One region of the Thioclava sp. F36-6 genome, then DNA from elsewhere that is predicted to be linked to it. Evidence: riboswitches for the same ligand, from Rfam matches in the RefSeq annotation. Region 1 holds a riboswitch; the other holds the start of a gene.
What was found. A riboswitch is a leader RNA that binds a small molecule or an ion and turns the genes downstream of it on or off. The one in region 1 is predicted to bind cobalamin.
Positions count from the first base shown of each region.

Region 1 (9,480 bases):
ACGCTCGATGAGAACGGGTTCGTGCGCGACTATCACGATCTGAAACCGCTCAAGACCTATATCGACGACACCTTCGATCACCGGCACCTGAACGACGTGATGGACGTGCCCTCGACCGCCGAGAACATGGCCAAGCATTTCTACGATTGGTGCAAGGCGCGCTGGCCCGAGACCAGCGCGGCGCTGGTCAGCGAGACGCCCAAGACCTGGGTGGAATACCGTCCATGACGACGCTGCGCATCGCCGAGATTTTCGGCCCGACCATTCAGGGCGAAGGCGCGCTGATCGGCGAGCCCACGCTTTTCGTGCGCGCGGGCGGCTGCGATTACCGCTGTTCGTGGTGCGACAGCCTCCACGCGGTGGACAGCGCCTATCGCCACACATGGGCACCGATGAGTTCCGAGGAAGTCTGGGCAGAGCTGCGCCGCCTGTCGGGCGACCGGCCACTGACGATCTCGCTCAGCGGCGGAAACCCGGCCATCCAGGATTTCGGACCGCTGATCGCGCTCGGGCGAGCCGCTGGCTACCGCTTCGCCTGCGAGACGCAGGGGTCTGTCGCGCGGCCTTGGTTCGGCGATCTGGATACGCTGGTGCTGTCGCCGAAGCCGCCTTCGAGCGGAGAGCAGGTCGATTGGGACGCCTTTGCCGATTGCGTGGCAGCCGGACGCTCGGCCCGCAGCACCGTGATGAAGATCGTGATCTTCGACCGCGCGGATTACGACTGGGCCAAGTCTGTCCATGCCCGCCACCCGGATCTGCCGCTCTATCTTCAGCCGGGCAATCCCGAGGTCGACCCGGAGGTTCCGGTCGATCCGCAGGGTCTGGCCGACCGGCTTGGCTGGCTGACGGACACCGCTATGGCGGACAACTGGTTCGCGCCCCGTATTCTGCCGCAGCTGCATGTTCTGATCTGGGGCAACAAGCGCGGCGTTTGATCCGCCTAGGGTCGGACGCCCCGAACATCACTCGGGCGCGACCCGCGTCACGCAGCGGTGCGGTTCGCGAAACTCGTGACGCGACGCACCATTTCGTCGAAATCGAATGGCTTCAACAGAACTTCAGTATCCGTAAGCGTCGTGGCCGTTGCCGCTTCCTCGTCATATCCGGTCATGAACATCACTCTGAGATCTTCTCGCGCCTCTCGCGCCCGGGCTGCGAGTTCCCGGCCCGTCATGCCGCCCGGCAAGCCGATATCCGTCAGGAGAAGCGTCACCTCGGGCTGGTCCTGTAGCACCTGAAGCCCGGCCGCTGCATGGGCCGCCTGGTAGACCGTGAAGCCCGCCTCTTCCAACGCCTCCACGACGACGAAACGCACGATTGCCTCATCGTCGACAACGAGGATCGTGTGTCCGCCCCCTGTGGCGGGCTCCTCGCTTAAAGGCAGGTCCACCTCGGCGCGCGCGACCGTCTCGAGCGAGCGCGGGAGGAAAATGTTCACGGTCGTCCCCTTGCCCAGTTCGGAGTCGATCGTCGCGCATCCGCCGCTTTGGCGCGCGAACCCGTAGACCATCGAAAGCCCGAGGCCGGTGCCCTTCTCGCTGGGCTTCGTCGTGAAATAGGGATCGAAGGCTTTCGAAATTTCCTCCGAAGTCATTCCCGTTCCGGTGTCGTGCACGGACAGACGCAGGTAGTCGCCGGGCGGAAGCTCCGAGTTCTCGGTCTCGATGACCTCGTTGGTCGTGCTGATCGTGATCGTGCCACCATCGGGCATCGCATCGCGCGAATTGATGCAGAGATTGAGAAGCGCGCTCTCAAGCTGGTTCGGGTCGACCATCGCGGGCCAGGCCTCTGCGTCGTCCTCCGCCCTTACCAGAATATGCGGCCCGATGGAGTGCCGCATCAGGTCCTCCATACTGCGGACCAGGTGCGGCACGTCGGTCGGCTTGGGCATCAGCGACTGCTGACGCGAGAAGGCGAGCAAACGCTGTGTGACGCTGGCGGCCCGCTCGGTCGACGCTTGCGCGGCTTCGAGATAGCGCAGGATTTCCTCGCGACGCCCGTCTTCGAGCCGCTTTGCGACGAAGTCGAGCGACCCGGAAATCGCCGTGAGGAGATTGTTGAAATCGTGGGCGAGCCCTCCGGTCAACTGCCCGACGGCCTCCATTTTCTGGGCCTGCCGGAGCTCTCCCTCCCGCTGCATGAGCTTCGCGGTCTGCTCTTCGACGCGCTGCTCAAGGGTTTCATTCAGCTTGGACAGCTCGGCCGCCGCCTTGTCGCGCTCTTCGAGAATGGCGCGCCGGTCATCGAGATCCATCAGAACGCCTGCGAAGATGCGCGGCGTTTCGGCCTCCATCCGGCCATTGGCTTCGACCCAGTGATACAGCCCGTCGGCCCGCTTGACGCGAAACTGATATGCATACGGCGTCGTCTGCTGCGTGGCGCGATCGATCGCCGCCATGAGGCCTGGCTTGTCATCCTCATGTACGTTCACGACAATCTGCTCGATGGTCAGGCCTTCGGCCCCCTGCGCAGGATCGAGCCCCATGCTGCGCGAGAATTCTTCATCGAGATCGAAGGTTTCGCTGTCGAGATACCAGACCCAAGTGCCAAGGATCGCCCCGGCGGACAGCGCGCGTGCGATATGACGCGCGTTCTTTTCCGCGCGGCGCTGGCTTTCCCGTAGTTCGCGCTCTTTGCGTTTACGTTCGGTGATATCGCGAAACAGAACCGCGACCTGCGCTTTCGCGGCGGGCTCCACTCGCGTCGCGGAGACCTCGACGTGGCGCCCAACCTCGACGAATTCGCGCTCGAACCGCAGGGGCTCCCCGGTTCTGAGCACTTCGCCGTAGATTTTGACCCACTCGCCCCCGTCTTGTGGGGCGACATCGTAAACGGTCTTACCGACGATATCGTCGATCCCGGTATGTCTTTCGTAACCGGAATTGGCTTCGATATGGACATAGTCGCTGAGGGGACCTCTGGGCCCGTCGATGAACTGGATGACGCAGAATCCGTCATCGATCAGCTCCATCAGGGCCTTGTAGCCGGCATCGGGAGCCGCGTCGTCCTCAGTTCCGCGCGCATCACGCCGGAAAGCTTCTTGCCAGGTCACATAAGATCCAATGCAGGTTAATGCGTCTCCACCACGCATCACAAGTATAGCTTTTCCTTAATCTTACAAACATGTTTCGGTCACATAAAAAATGGTGGACGAATTGCCGCGAGAAAAATTATCTATAAAGCATGACAGAGACACCCCATGAAACACATTCGCAGCGCATCGCGCGGATACTTTCGGATCGCATCATTTCCGGAGAAATACCGCCCGGCGCCCGGCTGAGACAGGACCATATCGCGAGCGAGTTCGGCGCGAGCCACGTCCCGGTGCGCGAAGCCTTTCGCGAATTGCAAGCGCGCGGATTGGCCGAGAGCGAAGCGCGCCGCGGCTTTCGCGTGACCGAGTTCGACGTGGCCGAACTGCGCGAAGTGGCGGAGATGCGCGCCAGCCTCGAACCCTTGGCGCTGCGCCATGCAGCTCCGAACATGACACGCGCAATTCTCCAAAAAGCTGAACAGGTTACGCGGATTGGAGACAGCGCTAGAACCGTCCGTGATTGGGAGGCCGCGAACCGTCAATTCCACCAGTTGATCCTGACACCCTGCGGGATGCCACGACTTCTCGAGACGATCGACAATCTGCAGACGACCAGCGCACGCTTCCTTTTCGCCGCCTGGCGCCGCGACTGGGAAGCCCGCTCGGACCATGACCACCGGATCATCATTACCGCCCTCCACAAGGGACAGACAGACCTGGCCTGCGCAACCTTGGCACGCCATGTCGGCTGGATAGGAAAACGCAAGTCATCGATAAAAAATGCCGAAGCACACGAGACTTACGTGATTTCTGGCTAATTATCTATAAATTCAATTGATAGCTCCGGATGTGCCTGCATAGTCATAGATAGAAATTCCAACTATCGACTGAGGACAGGTTCAATGACGGTTTTCGACACTTCCCAGAAGCTCACTCACACTCTCTGGCGCGGCCTTGGCGTCGCGCTTTGCGGCGCTGCCCTGATCACACTCGGCGCGAAGCTTCAGGTGCCTTTCTGGCCCGTGCCGATGACTTTGCACACGCTTGCGGTCTTCTTCATAGCAGCGAGCGTCGGCCCCAGAATGGCGGCTGCCGCAATGGCCACCTATCTCATGATGGGCGCTATGGGAGCGCCGGTCTTCTCGGGCACACCCGAGCGCGGCATCGGACTGGCCTACATGATGGGACCAACCGGGGGCTACCTGCTGGGCTTTCTGCTGGCGGCGCCCATGATCAGCGTGCTCGCACAAGGTCGAGGCTGGCTCGGCAGAGCGCTGGCGATGCTTGCAGGGCTGATCGTGGTCTATGCCGCGGGCCTCGCCTGGCTCGCCAATTTCGTGCCCGCGTCAAAACTTCTCGCAACCGGCGTCGTGCCGTTCGTTCCCGGGGATCTGGTCAAGATCGCAATTGCCAGCGGTCTCGCAACAGGCCTCACTCGCCTGAAGGAGCGCGCGTAATCATGGCGGGAGGCATCAGAAACGATTGGAGCATGGCGCAGGCGAAAGCGATCCACGACCTGCCCTTCCCCGAGCTTCTTCACCGGGCGCAAACGGTTCACCGCGCCCATTTCGACCCGAGCGCGATCGAAACCGCGAGCCTGCTGTCGATCAAGACCGGCGGCTGCCCGGAAGATTGCGGGTATTGCTCCCAATCCGCGCATTACGAGACCGGCGTGAAAGCCACCAAGCTGATGAAGACCGAAGAGGTTCTGAGCGCGGCACGACGCGCGAAGGCCTCAGGTGCGCAACGGTTCTGCATGGGCGCGGCGTGGCGCAGCCCGAAGGATCGCGACATGGATGCGCTGTGCGAGATGGTGCGCGGCGTCTCCGATCTGGGGCTGGAGACCTGCATGACGTTGGGCATGCTCTCGCCGCAGCAGGTCGAGAAGCTGAAGGCGGCGGGGCTGGATTTCTACAACCACAACATCGACACGTCGCCGGACTATTACCAGGAGATCGCGACGACCCGCACCATGGAGGATCGACTCGATACGGTCGAAAATGTGCGCAAAGGCGGCATTCGGGTCTGTTGCGGTGGGATCTTGGGCATGGGCGAGGCCGAGGCGGATCGGATCGCCATGCTGGTGACGCTCGCCACCCTGCCCGCGCACCCGGACAGCGTGCCGATCAACCTCTGGAACGAGATCGACGGCGTGCCGGTGCAAAAGAATGCCGAGCCGGTCGACCCTTTCGCGCTGGTGCGGGTCGTCGCACTTGCGCGGATCCTGATGCCCGCGTCGGTCGTGCGGCTCTCGGCAGGCCGCACCGGGATGAGCGACGCGTGGCAGGCGCTGTGCTTCCTCGCGGGCGCGAACTCGATTTTCGTGGGCGATCAGCTTCTGACCACGGACAACCCCGCAGCCTGGAGAGATCAGGACCTGTTAGCGCGGCTGGGCATGCACGTAGCCCCCGCGAAGCCGCGTGTCGAGTCGGCACCCGTGGCCTGAGCGCGCGACCGTCTCGGGCAACTCGCCCGAGACGGCTAACGGACGCGTCCCGCGGGTTCACAGTCGGGTCATCGCTGACCTTCCGCCTCGGCAACATGGCCTTTGACCTTCAGGAAACTGTCCGGCGTCACCGATATCGAGTCGATGCCGAACTCCACCAGCCTGCGGGCGAATTCCGGGTAGTTCGATGGCGCCTGACCGCAGAGCCCGACCTTCGCGCCGACACCATGCGCTCTTTCGATGACGCTCCGGATCATCCACTGAACGGCGGCATGACGTTCGTCGAACAGAGGCGCGAGCCGGTCGCTGTCGCGGTCAATGCCTAGGGTCAGCTGCGTCAGATCGTTCGACCCGATGGAGAAGCCGTCGAAGCGCTTGGCGAACTCCTCGGCGAGGATGACGTTCGAGGGCACTTCGCACATCACGTAGATCTGCAGCCCGTTGGCGCCGCGCACCAGCCCTTCCTCGGCCATCACCGCCAAGACGCGGTCGGCCTCTTCGGGCGTGCGGCAGAACGGAACCATCACCAGCACATTGTCGAAGCCTGCCTCTTCGCGCAGCCGCCGGATCGCCCGGCATTCGAGCCGGAACCCCTCGACATAGGCGGGATCGTAATAGCGCGAGGCGCCGCGCCAGCCGATCATCGGGTTGGATTCCACCGGCTCGAATTGCCGCCCGCCCAAGAGGTCGGCATATTCGTTCGTCTTGAAATCGCTCAGCCGCAGGATCATCGGGTTCGGATAGGCCACGGCGGCGATCCGGGAAAGGCCAAGCGCCAGCTGATCGACGAAATACTCGGCCTTGTCCTCGTATCCCCTTGTGAGCGTTTCGATTTCCTCCCGCACGTCCGTCTCCCGGATATCAGAGAAATGCAGCAGCGCCATCGGATGGACCCGGATCGTGTTCGAGATCACGAATTCCATCCGCGCCAGACCGACACCGTCGATCGGCAGCCGCCACCAGCGCGCGGCGATGGCTGGGTTGGCGAGGTTGAGCATGACCTTGGTCTTGGTCTCCGGCACCGCATCGAGGTTCAAATCTTCGACCGTGAACTCGGCAAATCCGTCATAGACCAGACCTTCGTCCCCTTCGGCACAGCAGACGGTCACCTCCTGCTCGTCATGCAGCACATGGGTGGCATCGCCACAGCCGACGATGGCGGGCACGCCCAATTCGCGGCTGACGATGGCGGCGTGGCTGGTTCTGCCCCCGTGATCGGTGATGATGGCAGAGGCTCGTTTCATGACAGGCACCCAGTCGGGGTCCGTCGTCGAGGTGACGAGGACCGAGCCTTCCACGAAATCGTCGATATCCTTGACGTCTTCGATCAGGCAGACCCGCCCGGTCGCGATCTGCTCGCCGACCGACAGACCGCTGACGACGACCGGACCATGCGCGCCGATGGTATAGCGCCGCAGTGACCCGGCAGAGACCCGCGACTGCACCGTTTCAGGGCGCGCCTGCACGATGAACAGCTTCCCCGTCACACCGTCCTTGGCCCATTCCATATCCATCGGCTGGCCGTAATGCGCTTCGATGGTCGCCGCCTGCTGCGCGAGGTCGAGCACCTCGTCATCCGACAGGACGAACCTCCCGCGTTCGGCTTTCGATGTCGGCACGTTGCGCACCGGGTTCGGGGCGTCCGGCCCGGCATAGATCATCTTGATCTCTTTCGCCCCGAGCTTCTTCTCGATGATCGGCTTGACGCCCGCCTTGCCAAGGAAGGGCTTGTAGACCTGAAACTCGTCCGGCGTGACCGCGCCCTGCACGACGTTTTCGCCCAAGCCCCAGGCAGCGCTGATCAGCACGACCTTGTCGAAGCCGGTTTCGGTGTCGATCGAGAACATGACGCCCGACCCGCCGATATCGGAGCGCACCATCTGCTGGACGCCCACGGAGAGCGCGACATCGAGGTGATTGAACCCTCTGAGCTTGCGGTAGGTGATCGCGCGGTCGGTGAAGAGCGAGGCATAGCACTTGCGGCAGGCGGTCAGAAGCTCCTCTTCGCCCGAGACGTTCAGATAGGTCTCTTGCTGACCGGCAAAGCTGGCATCGGGAAGGTCTTCGGCCGTGGCGCTCGAGCGTACGGCGACGGAGACCTCGGGCACCCCTGCCCGCTTCGACAGATCGCGGTAAGCCTCTCGGATCGCAGCCTCGGTCGAGTCGGGCCAGTCCCCGGCCACAATGGTGTCGCGAATGCTCTGCCCCGCGACGTGAAGGCTGATCTTGTCGGCATCGTAATCCGCGAGATAGCCCGCGATGGCCTCGGTCAGATTGTTCTCGTCAAGGAACATCCGATAGGCGTCGGAGGTGGTGGCGAAGCCCGGCGGAACCTGAATGCCCTTGGCGCCAAGCTCCTGCACCATCTCGCCAAGCGAAGAGTTCTTGCCGCCCACAAGCGCGACATCCTCGCGGCGTAAGCTATCGAAAGGAATGACTTCTTTCTTCGTGGCCATGAGCTCGCCTCCCCTGTTTGCACCTGCGGGCACTTTATCGCAGGGGCGCATTTCGACCTTGATCTCCGTCAACGCGGGCCCGCTTGTCCCACAGGCCCCAATCCGTTCTGGACAGCGCCAGATTTTCCTGCGATCAAATCTGCGATGGTGTCCGGCCCCAAAGGGTCGGCTGAAAAGGGAACACGGTGCGGGCGATGCCCAACTCCGTGACTGCCCCCGCAACTGTAAGCGGCGAGCGCCACCGGAAACGCCACTGACCTGCAAAGGTTGGGAAGGTCCGGTGAAGCTACGACCCGCGAGTCAGGAGACCTGCCATCTCGGATGCGCGCCTAGCGCATCTCGGTCACCTTAAACCCGGGCGGGGTGCCCTGGGACGGAGAGACGAGAGATGGACCAGATCGGACCTCGCATATCGCCGTGCCGCGACCACTCCCGCCCTTTTGCGCGGAGGGCGCGATGCTTTTGGAACGAACGCTTTCACTGCTACAACTCGATATAGGACCGATCTCGCCGCTGCGTGCGCGTGAGTTGGGGACGCTCGGCTACATGGAATGGCTCGGTACGCTGCCGGGCGACATGCCCTATGCGAAGGCGACGATCGTCGCCCATATGCAGGCCTATCCGCACTCGCTGATCTCGCCCGCGGTGGAGGTGTTCTGCGAACTCCTGCTGGAGTCGCTGACCCCGCAGCCTTTCGCCTTGCCGATCGAGATGCCTCCACCGGTGCGGCGCGGCGGTGCTCGCGCCCGACGCGGCCTCTGACCCGTTTCTCGTCTTGCGGTCGCATGCTGCGGCCCGGCCGAGGACCATTGCAGCAGGAAACGGCACTCCGTTTCCTGTGAGGCTCGGCTTTTCCAAACGATGGTCATGGATGAACTGAGAGGATCTCTCCATGAATGACAACAAACTGACCCGTCTGCTCGACGCGCGCCCGGTGATCTGCGCCGAGGGCTTCCTGTTCGAACTGGAACGACGCGGCTATCTGACCGCCGGGGAATTCGTGCCCGAGGTGGCGCTCGAATACCCGCAGGCGCTGCGCAATCTGCATGTCGATTTCCAGCGCGCTGGCAGCGATATCGTCGAGGCCTTCACCTATAACGGCCACCGCGAGAAGATGCGCGTGATCGGCAAGGAAGACCTGCTGGAGCCGCTCAACCGTGCGGCGCTGAAGATCGCGCGCGAGGTTGCCAATGCGAAGACCGGCAACCTGATGGCGGGCAATATCTCGAACACGAATATCTGGGACCCCACCGATCCGGCGCGACAGGCCGAGGTGCGTGCGATGTTCGACGAGATGATCGGCTGGGCGGTCGAGGAAGGCGCGGATATCATTATCGGCGAGACCTTCTACTACGCGGGCGAGGCGCTCTGTGCGCTCGAGGCCGCGAAGGCGTCAGGTCTGCCGGTGGTGCTGACGCTGGCGCCGATGGCGGGCAACGAGATGATGGACGGGGTCGGCATCGTCGAGACCTGCCAGCAGCTCGAACAGGCGGGCGCCGATGTCGTCGGGCTGAACTGCTTCCGCGGGCCGCAGACAATGATGC
Region 1 covers NZ_MPZX01000001.1:1,436,315-1,445,794, reverse strand. Annotated here, with positions in the region: gene queD (6-carboxytetrahydropterin synthase QueD) at 1-228, shown strand, start outside; gene queE (7-carboxy-7-deazaguanine synthase QueE) at 225-935, shown strand; gene BMI88_RS06660 (ATP-binding protein) at 983-3,052, opposite strand; gene BMI88_RS06655 (GntR family transcriptional regulator) at 3,184-3,852, shown strand; gene BMI88_RS06650 (biotin transporter BioY) at 3,937-4,491, shown strand; gene bioB (biotin synthase BioB) at 4,494-5,480, shown strand; gene ppsA (phosphoenolpyruvate synthase) at 5,549-7,936, opposite strand; cobalamin riboswitch at 8,065-8,268, shown strand; gene BMI88_RS06635 (hypothetical protein) at 8,393-8,698, shown strand; gene BMI88_RS06630 (homocysteine S-methyltransferase family protein) at 8,829-9,480, shown strand, end outside.

Region 2 (22,406 bases), on a different contig from region 1:
TCGCCGTGCTAGGCGATTTCGTGACCACCGACCACATCTCGCCGGCGGGTTCGTTCAAGCCCGACACCCCGGCCGGGAAATACCTGGTCGAGCGTCAGGTCGCACCGAAGGACTTCAACAGCTACGGTTCGCGCCGTGGTAACCACGAAGTCATGATGCGCGGCACCTTCGCCAACATCCGGATCAAGAACGAGATGCTGGACGGCGTCGAAGGCGGCTACACCAAGGGCCCCGATGGCGAGCAGACCTCGATCTTTGACGCGGCGATGGCCTATGAGAAAGCCGGCAAGCCGCTGGTGATCTTCGGTGGCGAGCAATACGGCGCAGGCTCCTCGCGCGACTGGGCGGCGAAGGGCACCAACCTGCTCGGCGTCAAGGCCGTGATCGCGGAGAGCTTCGAGCGTATCCACCGCTCGAACCTCGTCGGCTTCGGCGTGATCCCCTTCGAGTTCACCGACGGCCAGACCCGCAAGGATCTGAACCTGACCGGTGAGGAAGAGGTCTCGATCGAAGGTCTGGAAGGCGAAATCAAGCCGCAGTCGATCGTGCCCTGCACCATCACCTACAAGGACGGCTCGACCAAAGAGATCAAACTCAAGAGCCGGATCGATACCGCGGTGGAGATCGAATACCTCAAGAACGGCGGCGTGCTGCACTACGTGCTGCGCAACCTCGCCAAAGCCTGAGGCTGACGGTTACGAGATTGGAGAAGGCCCCGCGAGCGCGGGGCCTTTTTCGTTGCGGGGGAAGCGATCCGCCTCTCGCCCCGGCATCAAGCCACGAGAGCAACCTTATATGCCCACCTTCCGGTCGAGACATCCAATAAATGCTTCAATAAAGCGTGCCGCCTCGGGCGAAAGTGTTTCGGGGAGAGGTCGACTTTGCGCGATTGGCGTCATCCATTCGCGATAATAGGCCAAGGCACCAACGCGGAAATCGGACGCGACCGCGTCAACGATCGCCTGCTCATCGGGAGAGAAATCAGGCAGCGGCGCAAAGCTCGGCTTGCCTCGATATACAGTCTTCCCACTATCAAGCGTAAACGCGAGTCCGGTTAGCGACTCCGCGCCCCATCGACTTGCACGCTCAACGCCGTAGCAGCGCAGATCCTCTGAGTTTACTAAAGCGATTTCCCGCGCCTGGGCATGGGTGACGACCACCGGGCACAGAAGAAATCCAAGTAGGAACGCTGCGGGTATTGCCTGCATGGTAGAGACCAAATTTATTTGCGACTAATAGACTTTCTCAAGACTATCGAGGGTGCACTCCGTTCGATCAAGCAAGGACTTCCCTACCCGAGGGGGCGTCTTCACCGTATTCCCGAGAACAGGCCGACGGGGCGGTTGAGAAATAACACGCATCCGCCCACATCTCGCGAGCGCCCACCCGAGGTCGGGCGCGGCCCTCAGCGCGTAATTCCCGCCATTCGCCCGGCCTGTGCTATACTTGACCTCTCACAAGGGAGGACGACGCGATGAACAGACGCGAGGTGTTGGCCCTGACAGTCGGGGCGATGACAGTGGGAGGCGCGTTGGGAGGCGCGCGGCCCGTGCAGGCCGAGGCGGTGATGGGCGATGGCGGGCTCTATCAGCAGCCCTTCTTCCACGAGGGCTTTCTCGATCTGGGAGAGGATCTTCAGGAGGCCGCCGATCAGGGCAAGGGGCTTCTGGTGATCTTCGAACAGCGCGGCTGCCCCTATTGCCGCGAGATGCATCTGGTGAATTTCGCCAAGCCCGAGATCACCGGGCTGATCGAGAAGAGCTACATGGTCGTGCAGCTCGATCTCTGGGGCGCGCGCGAGGTCACCGATTTCGACGGCGAGGCTCTGGAGGAGCGCGCTCTGGCGCAGAAATGGGCGGTGAATTTCACGCCGACACAGGTGCTGATCCCGGCCGCGAATGCAGGCGCGCAATCCGTGCGCGAGGCGGAAGCCTTCAGAATGCCGGGCTATTTCAAGCCCTTCCACCATCTGTCGGGGCTCGAATACGTGGCGAGCGGCGCTTACGCCGATCAGCCGTTCCAGCGTTTCTTGCAGGACAAGTTCTCGGAACTCAGCGCGAAGGGTATCGACCCGGACGTCTGGTAAGGTCCAAATGAAAACGGCCCGCGCGATTGCGCGGGCCGTCTCAAACCGTCACACGGGCTCAGCTTACGCGAGCGCGATGTTACCTGCCGACTGGCGGCCGTCACGGCCGGTTTCCAGATCGTAGGTCACTTTCTGACCGTCATCGAGACGCTGGATGCCAGCGCGCTCAACGGCGGAGATGTGAAGGAAGATGTCTTTGCCGCCATCGTTCGGTGCGATGAAGCCATAACCCTTGGTGCTATTGAACCATTTCACGGTGCCTTCGGCCATCGTGAGTCTCCTATTAAATTATGCTGCCTGCGAAATGCGTCAGCTCGGCGTAGTCAGTTCTTGAAAGCAAACTGAAGCCGTAAGGAGACAGTGCATCTGGGAATCAAACGTAGCGAGAGAATACATAAGGCGAACGGGCCCTAATTGCAATGATCAAAGCATGTGAGGGGGTTGCACGGCACCGCGATCGACGGAATTCGGCGTCCTCCCGCCGAGCTGCGAAAACATGCAAAAAATATATGAGATTTCGGACCTTTGCCTGCGTCGCCCGCGTTACTTCAGTGAACAGGTGAGATCTTCAAACGCTGAAGACGCAGGAGGACCCCCATGACAGCAGCCCCGCTCGGCCCCGGCCAACTCAACGCAATCGACCATGGCGGCTCGGGTCGGCCCGTGGTCCTGATCCACGGCTGGCCGCTCTCGGGCAAGGCGTGGGAAAAACAAGTCCCGGCGCTGATCGCTGCCGGTCACCGCGTCATCACCTATGACCGTCGCGGCTTCGGTCTCGCGGAAAAACCCACCGAAGGCTTCGATTACGACACGCTTGCCGCCGATCTCGATGCGATCCTTACCGCGATGGATTTGCGCGACGTGACGCTGGTGGGCTTCTCGATGGGTGGCGGCGAGGTCGCGCGCTACATCCGCAACCATGGCGAGGACCGTCTGCGCGCCGCTGTTTTCGCCTCCGCCGTGACGCCTTGCCTGATGCAAAGCGATAACAATCCCGACGGTCCGCTGACCAAGGAAGCCGCAGGCGAGATGGAACAGGGCCTGCGCGACGGGCGCGAGGCGTTCTTCCCGCAATTCGTCGAGAATTTCTACAGCGTCGACGGAAAACTCAAAGCCTCTGCCGAGGAATGCGAACAGGCGGTGACGCTGTGCAACCAGTCCGACCAGAGCGCAGCACTTGGCTGCATGGAGGCTTTCGGCACGACCGATTTCCGCGAGGATCTGGAGGCGGTGCGGGTCCCGGTTCTTGTGATCCACGGCGACAGCGACGCGATCGTGCCGCTCGAAGGCTCCGGTGCGCGAACCTACCACGCGATCCCCGACAGCCAGTTCTTCACGATCAAGGGCGCGCCGCATGGCTGCAACGTGACCCATTCGGAAGAGTTCAACATCGCGCTGCTCGAGTTCCTGAGGTAACGCCCCGCCGCTTTCGGCATTCTGTTTGCCCGGCCTGCGATCCCTTGCAGGCCGGGTTTCTCTTGCATACAATGTTCATGTTTTGTTTTCACTCAACCCGCTGCCGCTCCGATGACCACGCCCCACCCGTTCCCCCTGCGCGAAGGCCGCACCCATGAGGTCTGCGGCATCGGCACCACGAGCTTTGCCTGCGCGGTCTGCGCCAGCACCACGGGGCCGATCCTCTGGGTGAACGAGCGCCATCGCCGCGAGGGGCTCAACCCGCGCGGGCTGGTGAGCTTCTTCGACCCGGCGCGGCTTCTGCTGGCGCGCGGCAAGGACCAGACCGACACGCTCGCGGTGATGGAAGAGGCGTTGCGCGACGGCTCGGTGCCGCTGGTGATCGGGGAATTGCCGCGCGAGATCGGGCTGACGGCCGGACGGCGGCTGCAACTGGCCGCCAAGGAGGGCCGCGCCACGGGGCTGTGCCTGATCCTGCCCGATGGCGGCTCGAACGCGGCGGAGACGCGCTGGCACGCGATGCCCGTCTACGACAAGCTGCTGCGCGAGGGGGTGGACTCGCCCCGGCTGCGCTGGCGGCAGCTGAAGAACAAATCCGGCCCCTGCCGCGCCTGGGAGGTGGAGTGGAACGCGAAGACCCGCGCGCCCGAGATCCTCTCGGTCAATGACTGCGCACCCTCGAGCGTGCCGGTGTAGCCCCGCGCCTCAGAGGTCGAGCTTGTCCTCGATCGCGCCGATCTGGGCGACCGGATCGACGGGCCACTGACTGATATTCTGCAAGCCGCGATCTTCCAGCACCTCGCTGCCCGGATGATCCGCCAGCCATGCCTCGATCTGCGCATCCCGCGCGCGCAGGAGCGCCGCGAATTGCGGACGGTAGAGCGTCACCATTCCGCTCAGCCACAGGTTCACCGCCCAGTTCGGATGCGCCAGTTCGATCGCGAAATGATCGAGCAGCCGGATCATGTCCTCGGCGCGGTAGAGGCACTCATCCGTCACCCAGCGATTGGTCGTGAAAATGCGGATCGCCCGGCCCTTCGCATCCACGCTGATCGCGCCGATATGGACGAAGCGCGCCGCCCGGTCCTCGGGGATCTTCGCACCGGGCAGGTTCCACGGCTCCAGCCCCGGAATGATCCCTTCGGGGCGCATGAACAGGTGGAAATGCCCGTTCTCGCCCTCGGCCATCTCGCGCGCATCATGGGCGTGGTAGAAATAGTGGCAATGCGTCTCGGTATCGAAGACATCGCCCTGCGGGTAGCGCGACCAGACGAGGAAATCCCCCTGCCCGCGCAGCACTTCCGACACCACGCTCATCCCCGACTTCGCCAGCACCGTCTCGCATTCGAGCACGGTCTCGGCCGCGTCATGCATCTCCTCCAGGCGCGCACGCGGCAGCCCCTCGATCCCCGGATTGACGATGCGCAGCGTGGGCGCGGGCGTCGCCGGGTTGGCGCTGTCGGGTGACATCTCGGAGGGCGTTTCGGGTCGGGTCATCGGTCTCTCCTCATGCGAACGGGGCCAGCCTAGGCGCTGACCCCGTCCTTGTCATCGCGGCATCTGCGCTCAGAGCGGCTCCATGCCGAGCATTTCACGCACAGCCGGTTCGCGCGAGGTCTTCAGACCGACCTGACGGCCTTCCTCGATGGCGATCTCGTTCGGCACGCCTTTCGAGGCGCGGTAGAGCGCCCACATCGCGCCCACCCGGTTCGAGCTCTCGCAATGCAGCAGGATCGGGTAGTTCGCCGGGTCTTCGACGATCTTCGCGAATTCCGCGACCTGCTCCTCGGTCGGCGCCTTGGTCGGCACGGAGATCTGGATGTAATTCATCCCGGCCTTCTGCACGAGATCGCCCTCGTTCGGCGCGCCTTCGTCGGGCTTGAGCAGGCTCACGACGGTCTTGAAGCCGAGCATCTTGAGCATCGGAATGCCCGTCGGGTCGATGAAGCCACCGGTGCCGACATAGGGCGTCGCGCGCAGGTAGTTGTCGACGATCGGGGGCATCTTGTCGCCATAGGGCGCCTGGGTTGCCTTGACGGTGGTGTCATAGGGCCCGTTCGCCATCGGTGCCGCCTCGCTGCCCGCATCCGCGGCCTTGGCCGCCGAGGGCGCACAGGGGTTTGCCGCAGCCGGTGCGCAAGGGTTGGCGGCCGCCGGTGCGCAGGGGTTGGCCGGCGCACAGGGATTCGTCACAGCCGGAGCGCAGGGGTTGGTCGCCTGCGCGCTGGAGGTGGCGGGAACGGCGGCGCTCATCGCGACCGCAGTCACCGGCACCATCGCGGCGCGCAGCAGGCTCTTGCGTTTCTTATGCAGTTTCATGGACTTTTTCCTCCCTAGAATTTCGTCCGTATTACAAACCGTTACCCGCGCGCATCTGCCGATGCCGACGTCAGGGCGAACTCGTCGGCCTCGTCATCCGGGGCGCAGACCTCTTCGGCGGTGAACGGACCGCCGCGCGACCGCTCGAGGATCGTGCCGAGGCGGAAGCCCACGGCGGCGATGATGATCAGCGCCAGCAGGATCACCCATTCCGGCAGTCCGAAGAGCTGCGGCAGCGTCTGTGCCGTCGGCCCCTGACCAGCGAGGTAGAAATCCTTGATCGGGTCGAAGACCCAGGCGAAGACCGAGGTGCCGAGCACCATGCCGATCGCGAAGACCACCGCGTCGATCCGGCCGGAGGCCACACCGACCACCGACGTGCCCGGGCAATAGCCGCCCACAGCAAAGCCCGCGCCGATGAAGACGCCGCCCAGCAGGATCGCCCAGAAGAAGAGCGTCGGGATGAAGACCGCAGCCGGGCCCATCCAGCCCATTGTCCGCAGCACGTAAAGCCCCACGGCGCAGACGATCACGGCGGTGAACATCACCTTGAAGACCGAAAAGTCGCGCAGGGTGAACTGCCCCGTCAGCTTGCGCGGAGAGCCGAAGCCCGCCGCCTCCAGCGCGTAGCCGAACAGAATGCCCGACAGGAGGCCCGAGGCTATGCCGCTATCGTAAAGAGGGATGCTCATTGCCAGATCCTCCGCATCATCATGGAGACGGCGAAGCCCGCCGCGAAGAAGCCGATCAGGAAGACGAAGCCCGCCACGGCGAGCGTCGCGCTGCCCGACAGGCCCAGACCCGAGGTGCAGCCGCGCGCCAGACGCGCGCCGAAGCCCACCAGCGCGCCGCCCAGCAGCGCGTAGACGAGGCGATTGCCGCTCGTGGTGCGCGGGCCGCGCTCTACCTTGACCGAAATCCGGCCCGCGCCTTTCGCGCCGAGCCACGCCCCGATCAGGACGCCGACCACTTCCCAAGTGATCCAGCTCAGAAGCGGGCTACCCGCCGCCATGAAAGGCCCGAAATAGGAATTGTCTGCGGTCGCCTGCGGGGCGACCCAGTCATTGGCCTGTGCCGCGAAGCGGGTCACGAAGCCGGATGCGCCGAGCCCATGCCCGGTCACGACGAAGGTCAACAGCAGAGCCAGGCCGAGCGCGGTGCCGGCGGCGAGCGGTGACCAAAATGCTTTGGGTGCGTCTCTCATGAAAGCCTCCCTTCCTCCCATGATCATATTCATAAGTGATGATACAAAACGCCAAAGCCGTTTCAACTTTTTTCAGCGCCGCAATGCGGCAAATGACATACCATTGGAAAACGTCCTGCCCGCCCCATCTGAAAAATCATATAAAGACAAAGCTTTGACCCAATCCCCCACCGCCTTCACCGCGACGATCGACCGCGACGGCCGCTGCCAAACGGCCCAATCAGGGGCGCGGCTCTTTCCGTATTGGAGCTTCACCAAGCCCGTGATCGCGGCGCTGGCGCTGATGCTCGAGTCTGAGAAGCGGCTCGATCTGGACGCGCCGCTCGATCTGCCGGAGCTGCGCGCGGGGGGTACGCTGGCGCAGCTTCTGGAGCACAGCGCAGGCCTGCCCGATTACGGCACCCTGCCCGCCTATCACGCGGATGTCGCGGCGGGACGCACGCCGTGGTCGCGCGATCTGCTCGTGGCCCGGACGCTCGCGCTGCCCGCGCCATTTCCGCCCGGCGAAGGGTGGCGCTATTCCAACCTCGGCTACATGCTCGCCCGTGAGGTGATCGAAGGCGCCGCAGGCCCGAGTCTCGCGGAACTGGTGCAAGAGCGGATCGCAGGGCCGCTGGGGCTGGATAGTGTCCGGCTCGCCCAAACGCCCGCTGATTTCGCGGCGCTTCACTGGCCTGAGGCGCGCGACTACGACCCCGGCTGGGTCTATCACCGCACGCTAATCGGCACGGCGAGCGATGCCGCACGGCTGTTGCACGGGCTGGGCGGGCTGCTGCCCAAAGCCGCATTCGCCCACATGACCGCCTGCCGCGAATTGGGAGGCGCGCTGCCCGACCGCCCTTGGACGCGGCATGGTTACGGGCTGGGGCTGATGTGCGGCGACTGGGGCGACACCCGCGTCTTCGGCCATTCCGGCGCGGGGCCGTTCAGTTCCAACGCCGTCTATCACTGCCCCGAGACAGGCCGCACCGCCGCCGCCTTCACGCATGGTCCCTTCGAAGGACCGGCGGAACAAGTCGTGGCAAAGCTCGTGGCAGGGCGGTGAGGGCTGCGCCCGACTCTGGGTGGGCGCATGCGCTCCCTAGGTGGATTTCCGTTTATCGATCCACCTCTCCCCAACCTGCGTTCGCGCGGCGCCGGTGCAAATGCGCCCTCCCGGGGGGAGGGTCGGGCGCGGCCCGGGCTGGCCGCCCGGGCGCAGGCACGGTTTCACACGCGTTCTGACGCCTCGGGCACTCCCCTCATCGCAAGCAAGAGACGCCGCCAAAAAGAAAGGCGGCAACCTCCGTCGCCGCCTCTCCCAAGATACCGTGAAATCCGATCTCACACGCCGCTGTCGAAGGGCTCGAACGCCTCGGCGCGGGCGCGTTTCCAGCGCTTGAGATAGCCGAAGCGGTCGTCATCCTCGCGCAGGAGGAACCCTTCGGGCATGTAGTGGTAGATCTCGTCGCCCACTTTGAAATCGCGCTCGCGGTCGCGCACCAGCAGGTGATGCGGCAGGAACTGCCCCGGATGGGTGAGGCCCGCAGCCCCCGTCATCTCGGCCAGCGCCTTCATGGTGTTGCGGTGGAAATTGGCCACGCGGGTCGACTTTTCCGGCACGACGAGAGCGCGCTGACGGATCGGGTCCTGCGTGGTCACCCCGGTCGGGCATTTATTCGTGTGGCACGACTGCGCCTGAATGCAACCGATCGAGAACATGAAGCCGCGCGCCGAGTTCGCCCAATCCGCCCCGATTGCCAGAACCTTGGCGATATGGAAGGCGGTGACGACCTTGCCCGAGGCGCCGATCTTCACTTGATCGCGCAAGCCCGCCCCGCGCAGCGTGTTATGCACGAAGCTGAGACCTTCGACGAGCGGAAAGCCCATGTGATTGGCGAATTCCAGAGGTGCGGCCCCGGTGCCGCCCTCCTTGCCGTCGACCACGATGAAATCGGGGGTGATGCCGGTCTCCAGCATCGCCTTGACGATGCACATGAATTCGCGGCGGTGACCGACACAAAGCTTGAAGCCCACCGGCTTGCCGCCCGACAACTCGCGCAGCTGGCCGATGAATTCCATCATCTCCAGCGGGGTCGAGAAGGCCGAATGCGAGGCGGGCGAGATGCAGTCGCGATCCATCGGAATGTCGCGCGCCTCGGCGATCTCGGGGGTGATCTTGGCCGCAGGCAGCATCCCGCCATGGCCCGGCTTCGCGCCTTGGCTCAGCTTCAGCTCGATCATCTTGACCTGAGGATCCTGCGCACGCTTGGCGAATTTCTCGGGGTTGAAGCTGCCATCGTGATTGCGGCAACCGAAATAGCCCGAGCCGACCTCGTAGATCAGATCGCCGCCCTCACGGTGATAGCGCGAAATCCCGCCCTCGCCCGTGTCATGCGCAAACCCGCCCATCTTCGCGCCCTTGTTGAGCGCCATGATCGCATTGGCCGACAGCGCCCCGAAGGACATGGCCGAGATATTGTAGATCGACGCCTTGTAGGGCTGCTTGCACGCCTCGCCGCCGATCTCGACGCGGAAGTCGCTGTCCTCGATATGACGCGGCTTCACCGAATGGGTGATCCACTGATAGCCGGATTCCGAGACGCGGATACGGGTGCCGAAGGGCTTGGCATCCTCGATATCCTTGGCGCGCTGATAGACGATCGTGCGCGTCGCGCGGGAAAACGGAATGTCCTCATCGTCCCCCTCGATCAGGTATTGGCGGATTTCGGGGCGGATCTCTTCGAAGAAGAACCGCAGATGGCCGAGGATCGGATAGTTTCGGGTGATCGCGTGCTTGGTCTGGATCAGATCGTGGATCCCGACAAGCGTCAGGAAACCGAAAAGGATCGCGACGACCAGAAACCAATCGGTAAGGATCAAACCGGAAACTGCGGCGAGCGTCAGCAGAGCTGACAAGACGAGTGGTGAAAACCGTATAAAACGCGTGAACATGCCCCCTCCCGCGGGGTAAGTAGCCTCTGTTCCTGCGCGGACACTCTAGCGCGCGAGGGCTCTATGTCTAAGAACTATTACGCCCGCAACCCCGGATCGGACCAGATCGCGGCCTCCAGCGCGTCGAGCCCGTCCGTTAGCGCTGCAGGCCCGGGCTGCAGGATCAGGGTGGATTTGACCTCGTGAATCCGGTTTCGCGCAACAGCCGGAACGTCCTGCCAGCCTGGCCTTGCGGAAACTTTCTCGGGCCGGAACTTCTTGCCGCACCACGACCCCACGATGACCTCGGGCGCGGCGTCGATCACTTGTTCGGGAGTGACGATGCGATGCTTGGCTTTGCCCTCTCTCGCCAGATCGGCGAAGACATCGCGCCCGCCCGCGATCTCGATCAGCTCCGACACCCAGCCCACGGCAGAGATCAGCGGCTCATCCCATTCCTCGAACCAGACGCGCGGACGGCTCGGGCGCGGCTTGGCGGCGATCTCCGCCAGACGCGTCTCGTAACCCGCGGCGAGCAGCTCCGCCCGCTCGGTGCAGCCCACCAGCGCGCCGACCGTGCAGATCATGTCGAGGATGCCTGCGACCGAGCGTTGGTTGAACGCGTGAACGGCGACGCCCTCGCGCACCAGCCCCGCGACGATATCGGCCTGAAGGTCCGAGAAGGTCAGAACGAGGTCCGGCTCCAGCGCGAGGATCTTCGGCAGATCGGCGGAGATGAAGGCCGAGACGCGCGGCTTCTCCTGACGCACCCGTTTGGGCCGCACCGCGTAGCCCGACACGCCGACGATGCGCGCGTCCTCACCCAGAAGGTAGAGCGTCTCGACCGTCTCCTCGGTCAGGCAGACGATGCGCTCGGGCGGAAATGCCATCAGACCCCCAAGGTGGAAAGCGGTTGAAAAACGGGGCCTTCCGGCGTGTTCTTGAAGTGCGCGCGGATGTGGAAGACCTGCGCAAGAAGCGTCTCGGTCAGCACCTCGCCGGGCGCACCGTCCGCGACCAGCCGCCCGCGATCCATCACCCAAAGCCGGGTGCAATGGCGCGCGGCCAGCCCAAGATCATGCAGCGAAGTGACCACCGCCCCGCCCGCCTGCGCATGGGCGGTGAAGACCTGCATCGTCGCAATCTGCGCCGCCGGATCGAGGCCTGCGATCGGCTCGTCCGCAAGGATCAGCGGGCTTTCCTGCGCGAGCGCCCGCGCGATCAGCACCCGCGCCTGCTCGCCGCCAGAGAGCTGCGTGGCGGCGCGGTCGCGGTAGTTGTCGAGCCCCATCCGGCGCAGCGCTTCCTCCACTGCAGCCGCCCCGCGCGTCGCCTGATCGCGCCCATGCGGCAGCCGCCCCAGCGCGACGAGATCGGCTACCGACAGCCCCCAGGCAATCTCGCGCGCCTGCGGCAGCCACGCCGCCGCCCGCGCCCGCGCCATCGGGTCGAGCGCCGATAGCGAACTGTCCCCGCGATGCGCCAAAAGCCCCATCGCCCCGCGCAGCAGCGAGGTCTTGCCCGCACCATTGGGCCCGATCAGACCGATCACCTCGCCCGGCCCGACCTGCGCCGAGACGCGATCGACCACCGGACATTCGCCACGCAGAACGGTAAGGTTTTCCAGCTCCAGCATCAGCCCTCGCGCCCCATTTTTCGGATCATCGACAGGAAGAACGGCGCGCCGACCAGCGCGGTCAGCACGCCCAACTTCAGGTCACGCTCGGGCGCGATCACCCGCGTCGCAATATCGGCCAGCGTCAGCATCGCCGCCCCGCCAAGCGCCGAAGCCGGAAGCAGCCGCGAGGGCCGCGCGCCCACGGATTTGCGCAACAGATGCGGCACGACGAGGCCGACGAAGCCGATCGCGCCCGCGACAGCCGTGGCCGCACCGACCATCAGCGCCGTGCCGAAGACAATCTGAAGCCGTAGCCTTTTCAAGGAGATACCCATCGAAGCTGCAGCATCTTCCCCAAGGCTCAGCGCATCCAGCCCCGCGCCCGCGCGCAGCAGGATCAGCGCGCCGACGATCAGGAACGGCAGCGCCAGCGCGACATGGGTCATCGAACGATCGGCGAGCGAGCCCATCATCCAGAACACGATCTCGGCCGCGGCATAGGGCGAAGGCGCGAGGTTCAGCACCAGCGCGGTCGCCGCCGCCGCCAGCGCCGAGACGGCGATGCCTGCAAGGATCAGCACCAGCGCCCGGCCCTCGCGCCCCGCAAGGATCAGGATCAGTGCGACGGCCACACCCGCGCCCGCCAGCGCCGCCAGCGGCAGGGCCAGCGCGAAGAGCGCGTAGAGCCCGGTCTGGATCGCAATCACCGCGCCAAGCGCGGCGCCAGCCGAGGTGCCGATCAGCCCCGGTTCGGCCAGCGGATTACGCAAGAAGCCCTGCATCGCGGCGCCCGACAGCCCCAGCGCGGCGCCGACACCGATCCCGAGGATCGCGCGCGGCAGGCGCAGCTCGCGCATCACAAGGCCCGCCGCGCCATCGCCCGAGATCAGCGCAGAGACGCCATCAAGCGGCGAAATCCCCGATGGCCCGATCAGCAGTGAGGCTGCGAATAGCACCGCGCAGAGGATGGAGAGAAGGATGAGGATCGTGCGATAACTCATTGCGTCAACTTCTCTTTCTCGATTTCACGCCCGAGCTTTGCCAGCGTCTCCACCGCATTCAGCATCGCGGGCGCGCCACAGGTCCAGCTTGCATCGCGCAGCCCCCGCACGACCGGCAGATCGCGCAGCACCGGGTGCGCCAGCACCTCCTGCGCGCGGCTCGTGCCGGTGCCGCCTTGCGAGCCGCCAACGACCACCAGATCGGGGCGATCCATCACCAGATCTTCCAGCGGCAACCGGCCGCCCCAGTCCAGCCCCGGCCCGCTGACGACATTCTGAAACCCTGCCATTTCAAGGATTTGCCCTTCAAGGGTCCGCGGCCCGTAGCCATAGCCCGAGGGCCCGATGATCGCAGCTTTCAGCCCCGGCGCGGGCGTTTTGATCGCCGCCAGCCGCGCATCGAAATCCGCGAGCATCTTCGCCGCGCGGTCAGGATGGCCAAGCAGCTTGCCCACCGTCTCGATCCGGCCCCGAATTTCGGACAGCGAGGTGCCGGGCGGCAGTTGCTCGACCCGGATTCCGAGCGTGCGCAACATGCGGATCGTGTCCGGGTTCGACCAGGTGTCGGCCAGAACGAGATCGGGATGCAGAATAGAAATTTCCTCGGCGCGTCCGTAGTTTACAGGCAGGTCTTCAGCCTGTTTCCAATGCACAGACATCGACGGATCGGTGGCGAAATGGCTGACCGAGACGACCTGCGACGGATCGGCCAGCGCCAGCGCCAACTGATCCGTGCAGAGGTTCATGGACACGACCCGCGCAGGCTCCTCCGCCCATGCAGAGGAGGTCGCCGCCAAGGCGGCGAAAAGGGCGGCGCAAACCGCCCCTTTCAGATCAGAACCGCGCACGCAGCCCCACATAGGCGGCGCGACCCGAAGTGCCGTAGCCCGGCCAGAGCTGGTAATCGGTGTCGGTCAGGTTCTCGATGCGCAGATAGGCCTCTTTGTCATTGCCCAGATCGTAGGTCATCTGCGCGTTCAGCAGGCCGTAATCGGGCTGGCTCTGACGATCGGTGACCACGCGCATATCGGCGGCGAGCGTGAGCTTGTCAGTCACCTGCGCGTCGATCCCGGCGGTCAGCGTATGCCGCCCGAAAGCCGAGTTCCACGTCGAGCCGGCAGAGAGGCCATCGGGGTTCTTCGAGTCCAGATAGGTATAGCCGAGGCTGTAGCTGACCGTGCTGGAGATCGGCCCTTTCAGACCCAGTTCCAGACCCTGCCGCTTGGCGGTGCCCGAGGTCTGATAATAGCTGTAGGTCGTGTTGCTGTAGTCGATCAGGTCGTCCACCTCGATGTGGAACAGCGTCGCGGTCAGCTTATGCGCGCCGAAATCACGCTCGACGCCCAGATCGTAGCTCAGCGATTTCTCGGGCTTGAGATCGGGATTGCCCGCATAGCCGTCATAGAGCTCGTAGCCCGACGGCGCGCGGAACCCGTTGCCCACCGAGGCACGCAAGAGGGTCGCGGCATCGGCCTGCCAGGTGACGCCGAGACGGCCCGTGGTGTTGCCGCCGAAATCCGAGTGATCGTCATGGCGCGCCGAGGCGGTCACGTTCACCCCGTCCATCGGCGAGAAGGCATATTCGCCGAAGACGCCCGTATCGGCGGTCAGAACATCGCCCGTGACATAGGTGCCGGTATAGGTTTCCAGCGTGCGATCGGCGCCGAAGGTCACGCGACCCGGCCCGAGATCGGTCGAGGCTTTCCAGTCGAGTTTGCGGCGCTTGCCCTCGTAGCCATAGTCATAGACCGGATACCAGCGCGAGGTCGTGTAATAGGTCAGACCGAGCTCGTGATCGAGCGGACCTGTCGCGAATTTCGCGAAGAGACGCCCGCCCCGCTCCTTGTGGACGGTGTATTCGTTGCTGTCCGTGGGCGGCGAGCTGAAGCCGTTATCGAACTCGCCCCGATCGTTCTGCGCAAACCCGTTGAAGCCGATCAGCAGATTGTCGGAGATACGCTTCTGCGCACGCAGGCTCACGCGATCGGCGCGGTAGCCGTCTTTCTCGGTATTGCCGTTCTTCTTGTCGGCGGCCGAGAAGCCTGCGGTGTAGACTTTCGAAAGCTGGATCGCGAGCTCGTCGTCACCCTTCTTCCAGCCGAAGTTATAGGCCGCATTCGCGGTGTGGTAGGAGCCGAGCTCAAACTTGACGCTCTGGCTCACGCCATCCTCGGTCGGGCGCGGCGTGTCGAGGTTGATGACACCGGCGACCGCCTGCCCGCCATAGACCGCCGATTGCGAGCCGCGCATGATCTCGACCCGGTCGTAGTTGAACGTGTTGAACCGGCCCAGATCGGGCAGCACCTGCGGCGCGGACGGATCGGAGACGTCGATCCCGTCCACCATAACCTTCACGTAGTTCTGCGACACGCCGCGAATGGTGAAGCCGGTCTGCGCGCCCATCGGACCGCGCGACAGGATGCCGACGCCCGGCGATTGCGCGATCAGATTGGCAAGGCGGGTCTGGCCCGAACGCTCCAGCTCGTTGCGCGACAGCACGGTGACCGCCTGCGCGGTCTTGTCCGACGATTGCGGCTCGAGCGCGCCGTGATAGATCACGATCTCATCGAGTTGGTAAGGTTGGCTGTCTTGCGCAAGCGCAGGGGCTGCCAGCGCGGTGGTGAGCATCAGGCCCATGGTCAAACGGGTGCGGATCATATCCAATTCCCTCGTATCGCGACTCTGCGGTCGCGTGAACTTCGCATCGTAAGTCTTTGGAAATTTTTGGAATTTCCGCCGACGGTGAGAATGTCACCACTGACGGAAGACCGCCTCCGCTGCGCGCCCCGCACAGGCAGAAAGGATGAGCGCCTCGGCAGGTCTCCTGGCTCGCGGGTCTTGGTTTCGGCTGGCCTTCCCGGGTCGCCCCAGTGGCTCAGTCAGCCGTCACTCGCCGCTCACAGTTGCGGGGGCAGCCCCGGAATGAATGCACGCATCGCACCGGGTTCCCTTTTCATCCGCCAAGGCGGAACCGAAGTGCCCCTGCTGTGCCGCGCGCGCCGCAGTCTGTCAAGAAAATTTCAACTCTCGACGGCGGCTCTGCTGCGCCGGTTGAACCGGATCGAGGACAGGAGCGCTAGCCCGATCAGCCCCGCCCCGATCAGCCCGGTAATCACTTCGGGCACTTCCACCAGCGTCTGCGCGAACATGACGACGGAAAGGATCAGGATCGACCAGAAGGCGCCGTTCTCGAGATAGCGGAATTCACTCAGCGTGTTGCGCTCCACCAGCATCAGCGTCATCGAGCGCACATACATCGCGCCGATCCCCAGACCGATCGCGATCAGGAACAGGTTCTGAGTCAGGGCGAAGGCCCCGATCACCCCGTCGAAGCTGAAGGACGCGTCGAGCACTTCGAGATAGAGGAACGCGCCGAGGCCCGCCTTGGCCGTCTCGGCGGCGATATTCGTCCGGTCGAGCACGTGGCTGAGCACTTCGACACCGAGGAAGGTCGCAAGCCCGCAGATGGAGGCGAACATGAACTCGTCTTCGCGCCCTTCCGGCAGGATCCAGGTGAAGGCCAGAATGACGATCAGCACGAGGCCGATCTCGAGCCCGCGGATCGAGGCGAGCGCGCGCAACCGGCGTTCGAGTGCTCGGATCCAGTCGACCTCTTTGCCCTCGTCGATGAAATAGGTAAGCGCGACCATCATCAGGAAGGCCCCGCCGAAGCCCGCGATCGACAGATGTGCGTCCTCGATGATCTCGGCATATTCCGCCGGATGTTTCGCGGCCAGTTGCACCGCTTCCCACGGTCCGATCCCGGCGGCGATCACGACGATCAGCAGCGGGAACAGGATACGCATCCCGAAGACCGCGATCAGGATGCCCCAAGTCAGGAAGCGACGCTGCCATTTCGGCGTCATCTGGTGCAGCTTGTTGGCGTTGACGATGGCGTTGTCGAAGCTCAGCGAGATTTCCAGTACGGCAAGCACCGCCGTGATCATCAGGAAAGAGACCGCGCCGCCCAGCCCGCCGGTCTGGGCAAATCCCAGCGCGAACGACCCGACCAGCCCCGCAACGGTGACGGCGATGGCCCAGGAGAAATAACGGTACATGATGGTCATGCTGGCTCCGGCTGCATGGAGCCTCACTTAGGCTTCGCCCCCTCTCTTCGCAAGGGAGCGCGCCGTCAGAGTTGATCGCTGTGGCCCGGCAAGCGCGCCTCGGAACAGACCCGCTACAGCCCCGCCTCGTCGAGCCAGCCCATGATCCGGGCCTTGTTCACGCCGAGGTCGGATTTGCCGTAGACGAGATGGCCGCGGATTTGCAGCGAGTTGCCCTCGACCCAAAGCGTGGTGACGTCGGGAAAGCCGAAGAAGGCGGAGCGGGTGACATAGGCCACATGCCCCTCGTCGACGCTGCCGGCCACCTGCTTCGTGCGCGCGGTGGCGCGGATGATCTTGTCGAGCGCGGCCATTTGCACCAGCGGATCGGAGACCTCGCGGGCCGCCTGAAACCCGCCCGTCTCGGGGTGATCGCCGGGCGCTTTTGCCAAGCCCTCGACCTTGTAGCGCGCGGGATCAATCGGGGCGAAGCGCACCCAGCCATCGGCCACGGCCACCGCGGCCAGCCCGAGCGCGAGGATCGTCACGGCCCGGTTCATGCCGCGCTCTCCCGCAGCCCCCAACCGGCCAGCGCGATCAGCTCGGTCGCGACATGGGCGCCCGCGATGGCCGTCACGCCGGTCGGATCGTAGGGCGGAGAGACCTCGACGACATCGCCGCCGATCAGGTTGATGCCCTTGAGCCCGCGCAACAGCTCTGCCGCCTGCCAGCTCGCCAGACCGCCCCAGACCGGCGTGCCGGTGCCCGGCGCGAAGGCCGGGTCCAGCCCGTCGATATCGAAGGTGATGTAACAGGGCTTGTCGCCCACGACCGCGCGGATGCGTTCCAGCGTGGCCTCGACGCCCTCGCGATGCACGGAAGGCGCATCCACGATCGTCACGCCCAGCGTATCGGGATTGTCGGTGCGGATACCGACCGAGACGGTGTTCTCCGCCTTCACAACGCCCGACTTGATCGCCTTGTAGAGGAACGTGCCGTGGTCGATCCGGTCCATATCGTCATCGGCCCAGGTGTCGGAATGGGCGTCGAACTGAACGAGCGCGATCTCCCCGTGGGCGGCAGCGGCCGCGCGCACGATCGGCAGGGTAATGAAATGATCGCCGCCGAGCGTGATCGGCACGACGCCCGCCCCGAAGATCGCGCCCAGATGCGCCTCGATCCGGCCCGGCACCTCCGGCACATTGGCATAGTCGAAGGGCATGTCACCGTAATCGACGATGGCGAGTTCTGAGAACGGGTCATAGCCCCAGCCATAGGGCGCGTCGAACGCCTGCAGCGTCGAGGCTTCGCGGATCGCCCGCGGCCCGAAGCGCGTACCGGGGCGGTTCGTCACCGCCTGATCGAAGGGGACGCCGGTCACGGCGATCTGCGCGCCCGCGAGGTCCTTCGTATAGCGCCGCCGCAGAAAGCTGGTGGCCCCGCCGAAGGTGTTCTCGAAGCTCAGGCCACGCGCCTCTGCCCGCGTAAAAGCCTGATCCACTTGGATTTTCGCATCTTCCAGAGCCATGATCGCCCCTCCTTTTCGCCCGCGAAATCTGCGCTCGCCCTCGCGGGAGGTCAAGCGCCGTCGAGAATGGGCGGCAGCATACCGCGCCCATCAGAGCTCGGGATGGAGCCCGTGTTTCATCCGTCAGTTCAAGAGGTCACCGCGCGACCGAATCCGAGCCGACAAGAGGCGACGTAGCCACACAATGGACGGCGTGATAAGGTGACCCAACGTCACCCTGTAAAGACAAAGTCCGGCACGACCGGATCAACGACCTGCGCCGCGTGCTGATTTCACCGCCTCTCATGCGCTTTCAAAAAGTTTTCCGAACCGAACTGCGTCACACAAGGAGAGCGTCATGACGTTGCAGAGCACCACCTTTCCCCGAGAGGACGGCATCCTCTACCTCACCGAAGGCGGCACCGAGACCGAGGTGATCTATCGCCACGGTCACGAGCTGCGCGACTTCGCGATGTTCGAGTTGATGAACAAGCCCGAAGCGGTGCGTGACATGGAAAACATGTATCGCCGCTATCTCGACAAGGCAGCTCAACACGGGTTTTCGGCGTTGATGGCGGGGTTCGACTACCGCGCGAGCCCGGACTGGGGCGCGAAGCTGGGCTATTCGGCGGAAGGGCTGCGCGAGATGCAGCACAAATGCATCGACTTCCTGCGCGGTGTCTCGCGCGCTTACGAGGACCAGATCGAGCGCATCGCGATCGCGGGCTGTATCGGGCCGAAAGGCGATGCCTATTCGCTCAACCGCGATATCACTGCCGAGGAAGCCGAAGACTACCACGCCACTCAATGCGAGACGTTGAAGGATTGCGGCGTCGATCTGATCTGGGCTGCCACGATTAACAACATGCCCGAGGCGGTCGGGATCAGCCGCGCGGCGGCGCGCGTCGGGCTGCCGGTGAACATGTCTTTCACGCTCGACAGTTCCCACAAGCTGAAATCGGGCCCCAGCCTGAAAGAGGCGATTGAGGCGACCGATACTGAGGCCGGGACTGCGCGCCCGGATTCCTACGGAATCAATTGCTCGCATCCGCTGGAATTCGGACCCGCGCTCGAACCGGGAGATTGGGCGCGGAGGTTGCGCTCGTTGCGGCCAAACGCGGCGAAAATGGACAAGGTCTCGCTCTGCAAGCTCGGCCATATCGAAGAAGGCGATCCCGAGGAATTGGGCCAGATGATGGGAGATCTGGCAAAGCGCTATCCCGACATCGACATCTGGGGCGGCTGCTGCGGGACATGGGACAAGCATTTCGACCGCATCGCGCATTACGTGCGACAAGCGCGACAGGAGCCGCTGCCTGCGTGAACTCCGGCCCCCTCACTCCGGCTGGCAAATCTCTCCGCGCAGGATCGCAAGCCCCGTGCGCCAGACGAGCCCCACGATCACCACGGCAAGGATCGCGAGGAAGGCCACCGCCATGCGCAGATGCGGCTCGGAATGGGCGTATTCGGCATGCAGGAAGGTCGCGATGGTCAGCGCCGCGATGGGGAAGCTCAGCGCCCAGAAGCTCATCGCGAAGGGCAGACGCAGGATGCGCGGCAGCTGCACCGCGACAAGCGCGGCAAAGACATAGGCCAGCGACAGAAGGATATGCGCGAAAGGATCGACGCCCTGTCCGATCTCGGCCCCGGGCACGATCTGCTCGCCGGTCAGGCGCAGCCACGCGATGAAGGCCACCGCGGGCGGCGCGATCAGGATCACCAGCGTCGGCTGCAGCTTGCTCGGCAGGGGGTCGTGGAAGATCAGACGGTTGAAGACCAGCGTCAGCAGCACGAGCCAAAACAGCATCCCGGCCGAGAAGAACAACCAGCTGATCTCGATAAAGCCGAGCTGCGCGCCAGCCACCGGCACGATCACATTGCCCACCGCCGGGATGAACCATGCCGGGTTCAGCTGCCCGTGTTTGAAACTGCGCGTCCCGATCCAGTTGGTCACGACCGCGAGTGTCATGATCCCCTGCAGAGTCGTACCCGCCAGCCACAGCAGGAGCGAAAGCGAGGTCGAGACCGTCAGCGCCCCGGTCGCCAGCAGCAACAGCGAGATCGCGACGGTCGGGAAGAAGGCCAGCCGGATCGGGTGATGCCATTCCGCGCTCACAGCTTGCGGGTGCCGCACGGCCTTGGCGAGATAGAAGGCAGAGATCAGCACGAACACGGTCGCGGTTAGCGCGAACATCACCTGATAGGGCAACGGCCCGAGCCCGAGCGGCTTGGCTGCCGCACGCAGCGCCAGCGTGAAGCCCCCGAGCCCCATCGTCGTCGCATAGAAGGTGATCGGAAAATGCTCGAGCCGGCTATGCGCGGCGGGTGCCTCAGCTTGAATGCTCATCTTGCCCTCCCGGTGGCCATCGCCGCGCGGGGCCGAACGGCCCACAACGCGACGGATCAGATCACCCGCGCCGCGCCGGACCAACCCACGCGGCGGGATCACACCTCTCATTTACTCACGCATCCGTGTGTGAGGAGGCTGACAAATGGACGCATTCGCCGCGCCGGGCGCAGCGCGCATCTACGTCCCGCGCATATTGCCTCTGGCGGATCCCCGCTTGCGCCAAACCCGCTCTGTGACGAAAATTTTCAAGGAACGTGACATAGGTCAAACCTGCGAGGTAAACTTACCTATATCACCGCTTCGTGAGCTGGAGGAGTTGCGATGCGTCTGACCACACGAACCAATCTCGCGATGCGCGTGCTGATGTTCTGCGCGGTCAATCCGCATCGCACCGTGCGCAAACACGAGATCGCGGAGGCCTGTAACGCGTCCGAGAACCATCTCGCGCAGGTCATCAACACGCTCGCACGCGAGAATTTCATCACCACCCTGCGCGGCCGCGCCGGTGGGATGCAACTCGCCCGCCCGCCCGAAAAGATCGGCGTGGGCAAGGTGCTGCGCGCCTTCGAGGCCGCCCTGCCCTTCGCGGAATGTTTCGATACCGAGACCAACACCTGCCCGCTGCGCGACGCCTGTCTATTCCGCGATGCTCTGACCGATGCGCTCGAGGCCTTCTACGGGACGCTGGACCGCAAGACGCTCGCCGATCTGGTCGACAATAACACCGCGCTGGAGGCGATGCTCAGCCTGCCCGGCCTGCAGCCGCTGTCGATCTGCGCAACCGCACGCGCTGCGGAATAACCGCTGCGACACGACGCTCCGGTAGGTCCATATTTCTGACGCATTGCCGTGCGCAGCAGCGCTTTCGTGGCGGCAACGTCACAGTTTCATGACACCCGCTCACGGCAAAGAGATCAAAATTCAGTTTCGCTTGACCACCCCTTTTCCCGGCGAGAGCCTGTGTCTACTTGTCGCAGCAACGGGAAGACCCCGCTAAACGCGACTCATCACAAGGCTTAGGTCATGCAACAGCAATCGGGCACTCAATCAGGCCAGCAACAGCAAGGCGGCACGAACCGTCCTGGCCAGCAACAAGGCCAAACGGGCAATACGACCCAACAGAACGGCACCGTATTCGACGACTGGGCGTCCATCTGACGCCCTTTCTCGCGTCGCTATGATAGCGGCGCAGGCAGGCCCCGCAACCGGCATCTTCATTCATCGCCGGTTTTCGCGCCGCCTCCCATTCGATCTCTCTTCGCGCCGCTCTTGCGTGGCGCGAAGTCCAGCCTCAAACTGTCCCGACGCCAGCCCGCGCGACACTGATACCGCGCGCCCCGAAGGACAGTCCGGCACGATGAGCACCTCTCTCACATCCATCAAGGGGATCGGCCCCGCCACCGCCGAGGGCTTTATCCGCGCCGGGATCACCTCGGCCGAGGAGCTGCGCGAGATCGGCGCGGACGCCGCCTATGCCGCCTGGATCGAAGTCGGCAACCCCGCCCATTTCATCGGCTATTACGCGCTGCACATGGCGCTGCAAGGGCGCCCGTGGAACGACTGCCGTGGCGCGGAGAAAGCCGAATTCCGCAAGAAATTCGATGCACTTAAGGCGCGGATCGCGGCGAGCGACAGCGCCGCGCCTTCCGCAAAAGAGAAGGGCCGCGCCCGGCTGGACGCGGCCCTCTCGGAAATTGGTCTGATCGCGAAACGCTAGATCAGCCGACGATCTCGAGACCCGAGAAGAAGAACGAGATTTCTTCCGCAGCGGTTTCCGGAGCGTCGGAGCCGTGCACCGAGTTCTCACCCACGGAGAGCGCGTATTCCTTGCGGATGGTGCCCTCGTCGGCTTCCGCCGGGTTGGTCGCGCCCATCACTTCGCGGTTCTTGGCGATCGCGCCTTCACCTTCGAGCACCTGAACGACGACCGGCTCGGACGCCATGAA
Region 2 covers NZ_MPZX01000003.1:83,964-106,369, reverse strand. Annotated here, with positions in the region: gene acnA (aconitate hydratase AcnA) at 1-686, shown strand, start outside; gene BMI88_RS19640 (hypothetical protein) at 792-1,208, opposite strand; gene BMI88_RS14745 (thioredoxin family protein) at 1,475-2,086, shown strand; gene BMI88_RS14740 (cold-shock protein) at 2,150-2,356, opposite strand; gene BMI88_RS14735 (alpha/beta hydrolase) at 2,684-3,502, shown strand; gene BMI88_RS14730 (hypothetical protein) at 3,614-4,198, shown strand; gene BMI88_RS14725 (hypothetical protein) at 4,208-4,999, opposite strand; gene BMI88_RS14720 (protein tyrosine phosphatase family protein) at 5,069-5,821, opposite strand; gene BMI88_RS14715 (DUF6691 family protein) at 5,863-6,513, opposite strand; gene BMI88_RS14710 (YeeE/YedE thiosulfate transporter family protein) at 6,510-7,025, opposite strand; gene BMI88_RS14705 (serine hydrolase domain-containing protein) at 7,180-8,070, shown strand; gene BMI88_RS14700 (FMN-binding glutamate synthase family protein) at 8,349-9,959, opposite strand; gene BMI88_RS14695 (cobalamin-binding protein) at 10,037-10,828, opposite strand; gene BMI88_RS14690 (ABC transporter ATP-binding protein) at 10,828-11,574, opposite strand; gene BMI88_RS14685 (iron ABC transporter permease) at 11,574-12,557, opposite strand; gene BMI88_RS14680 (ABC transporter substrate-binding protein) at 12,554-13,303, opposite strand; gene BMI88_RS14675 (TonB-dependent receptor) at 13,392-15,215, opposite strand; cobalamin riboswitch at 15,354-15,548, opposite strand; gene BMI88_RS14670 (DUF475 domain-containing protein) at 15,578-16,624, opposite strand; gene BMI88_RS14665 (DUF1499 domain-containing protein) at 16,738-17,163, opposite strand; gene speB (agmatinase) at 17,160-18,131, opposite strand; gene BMI88_RS14655 (homocysteine S-methyltransferase family protein) at 18,469-19,434, shown strand; gene BMI88_RS14650 (SLAC1 anion channel family protein) at 19,447-20,457, opposite strand; gene BMI88_RS14645 (Rrf2 family transcriptional regulator) at 20,782-21,261, shown strand; gene BMI88_RS14640 (TfoX/Sxy family DNA transformation protein) at 21,818-22,177, shown strand; gene ndk (nucleoside-diphosphate kinase) at 22,179-22,406, opposite strand, start outside.
Region 2: it holds a riboswitch for cobalamin, as region 1 does, so the genes downstream of both, BMI88_RS14675 (TonB-dependent receptor) here and BMI88_RS06635 (hypothetical protein) in region 1, are expected to answer to the same signal.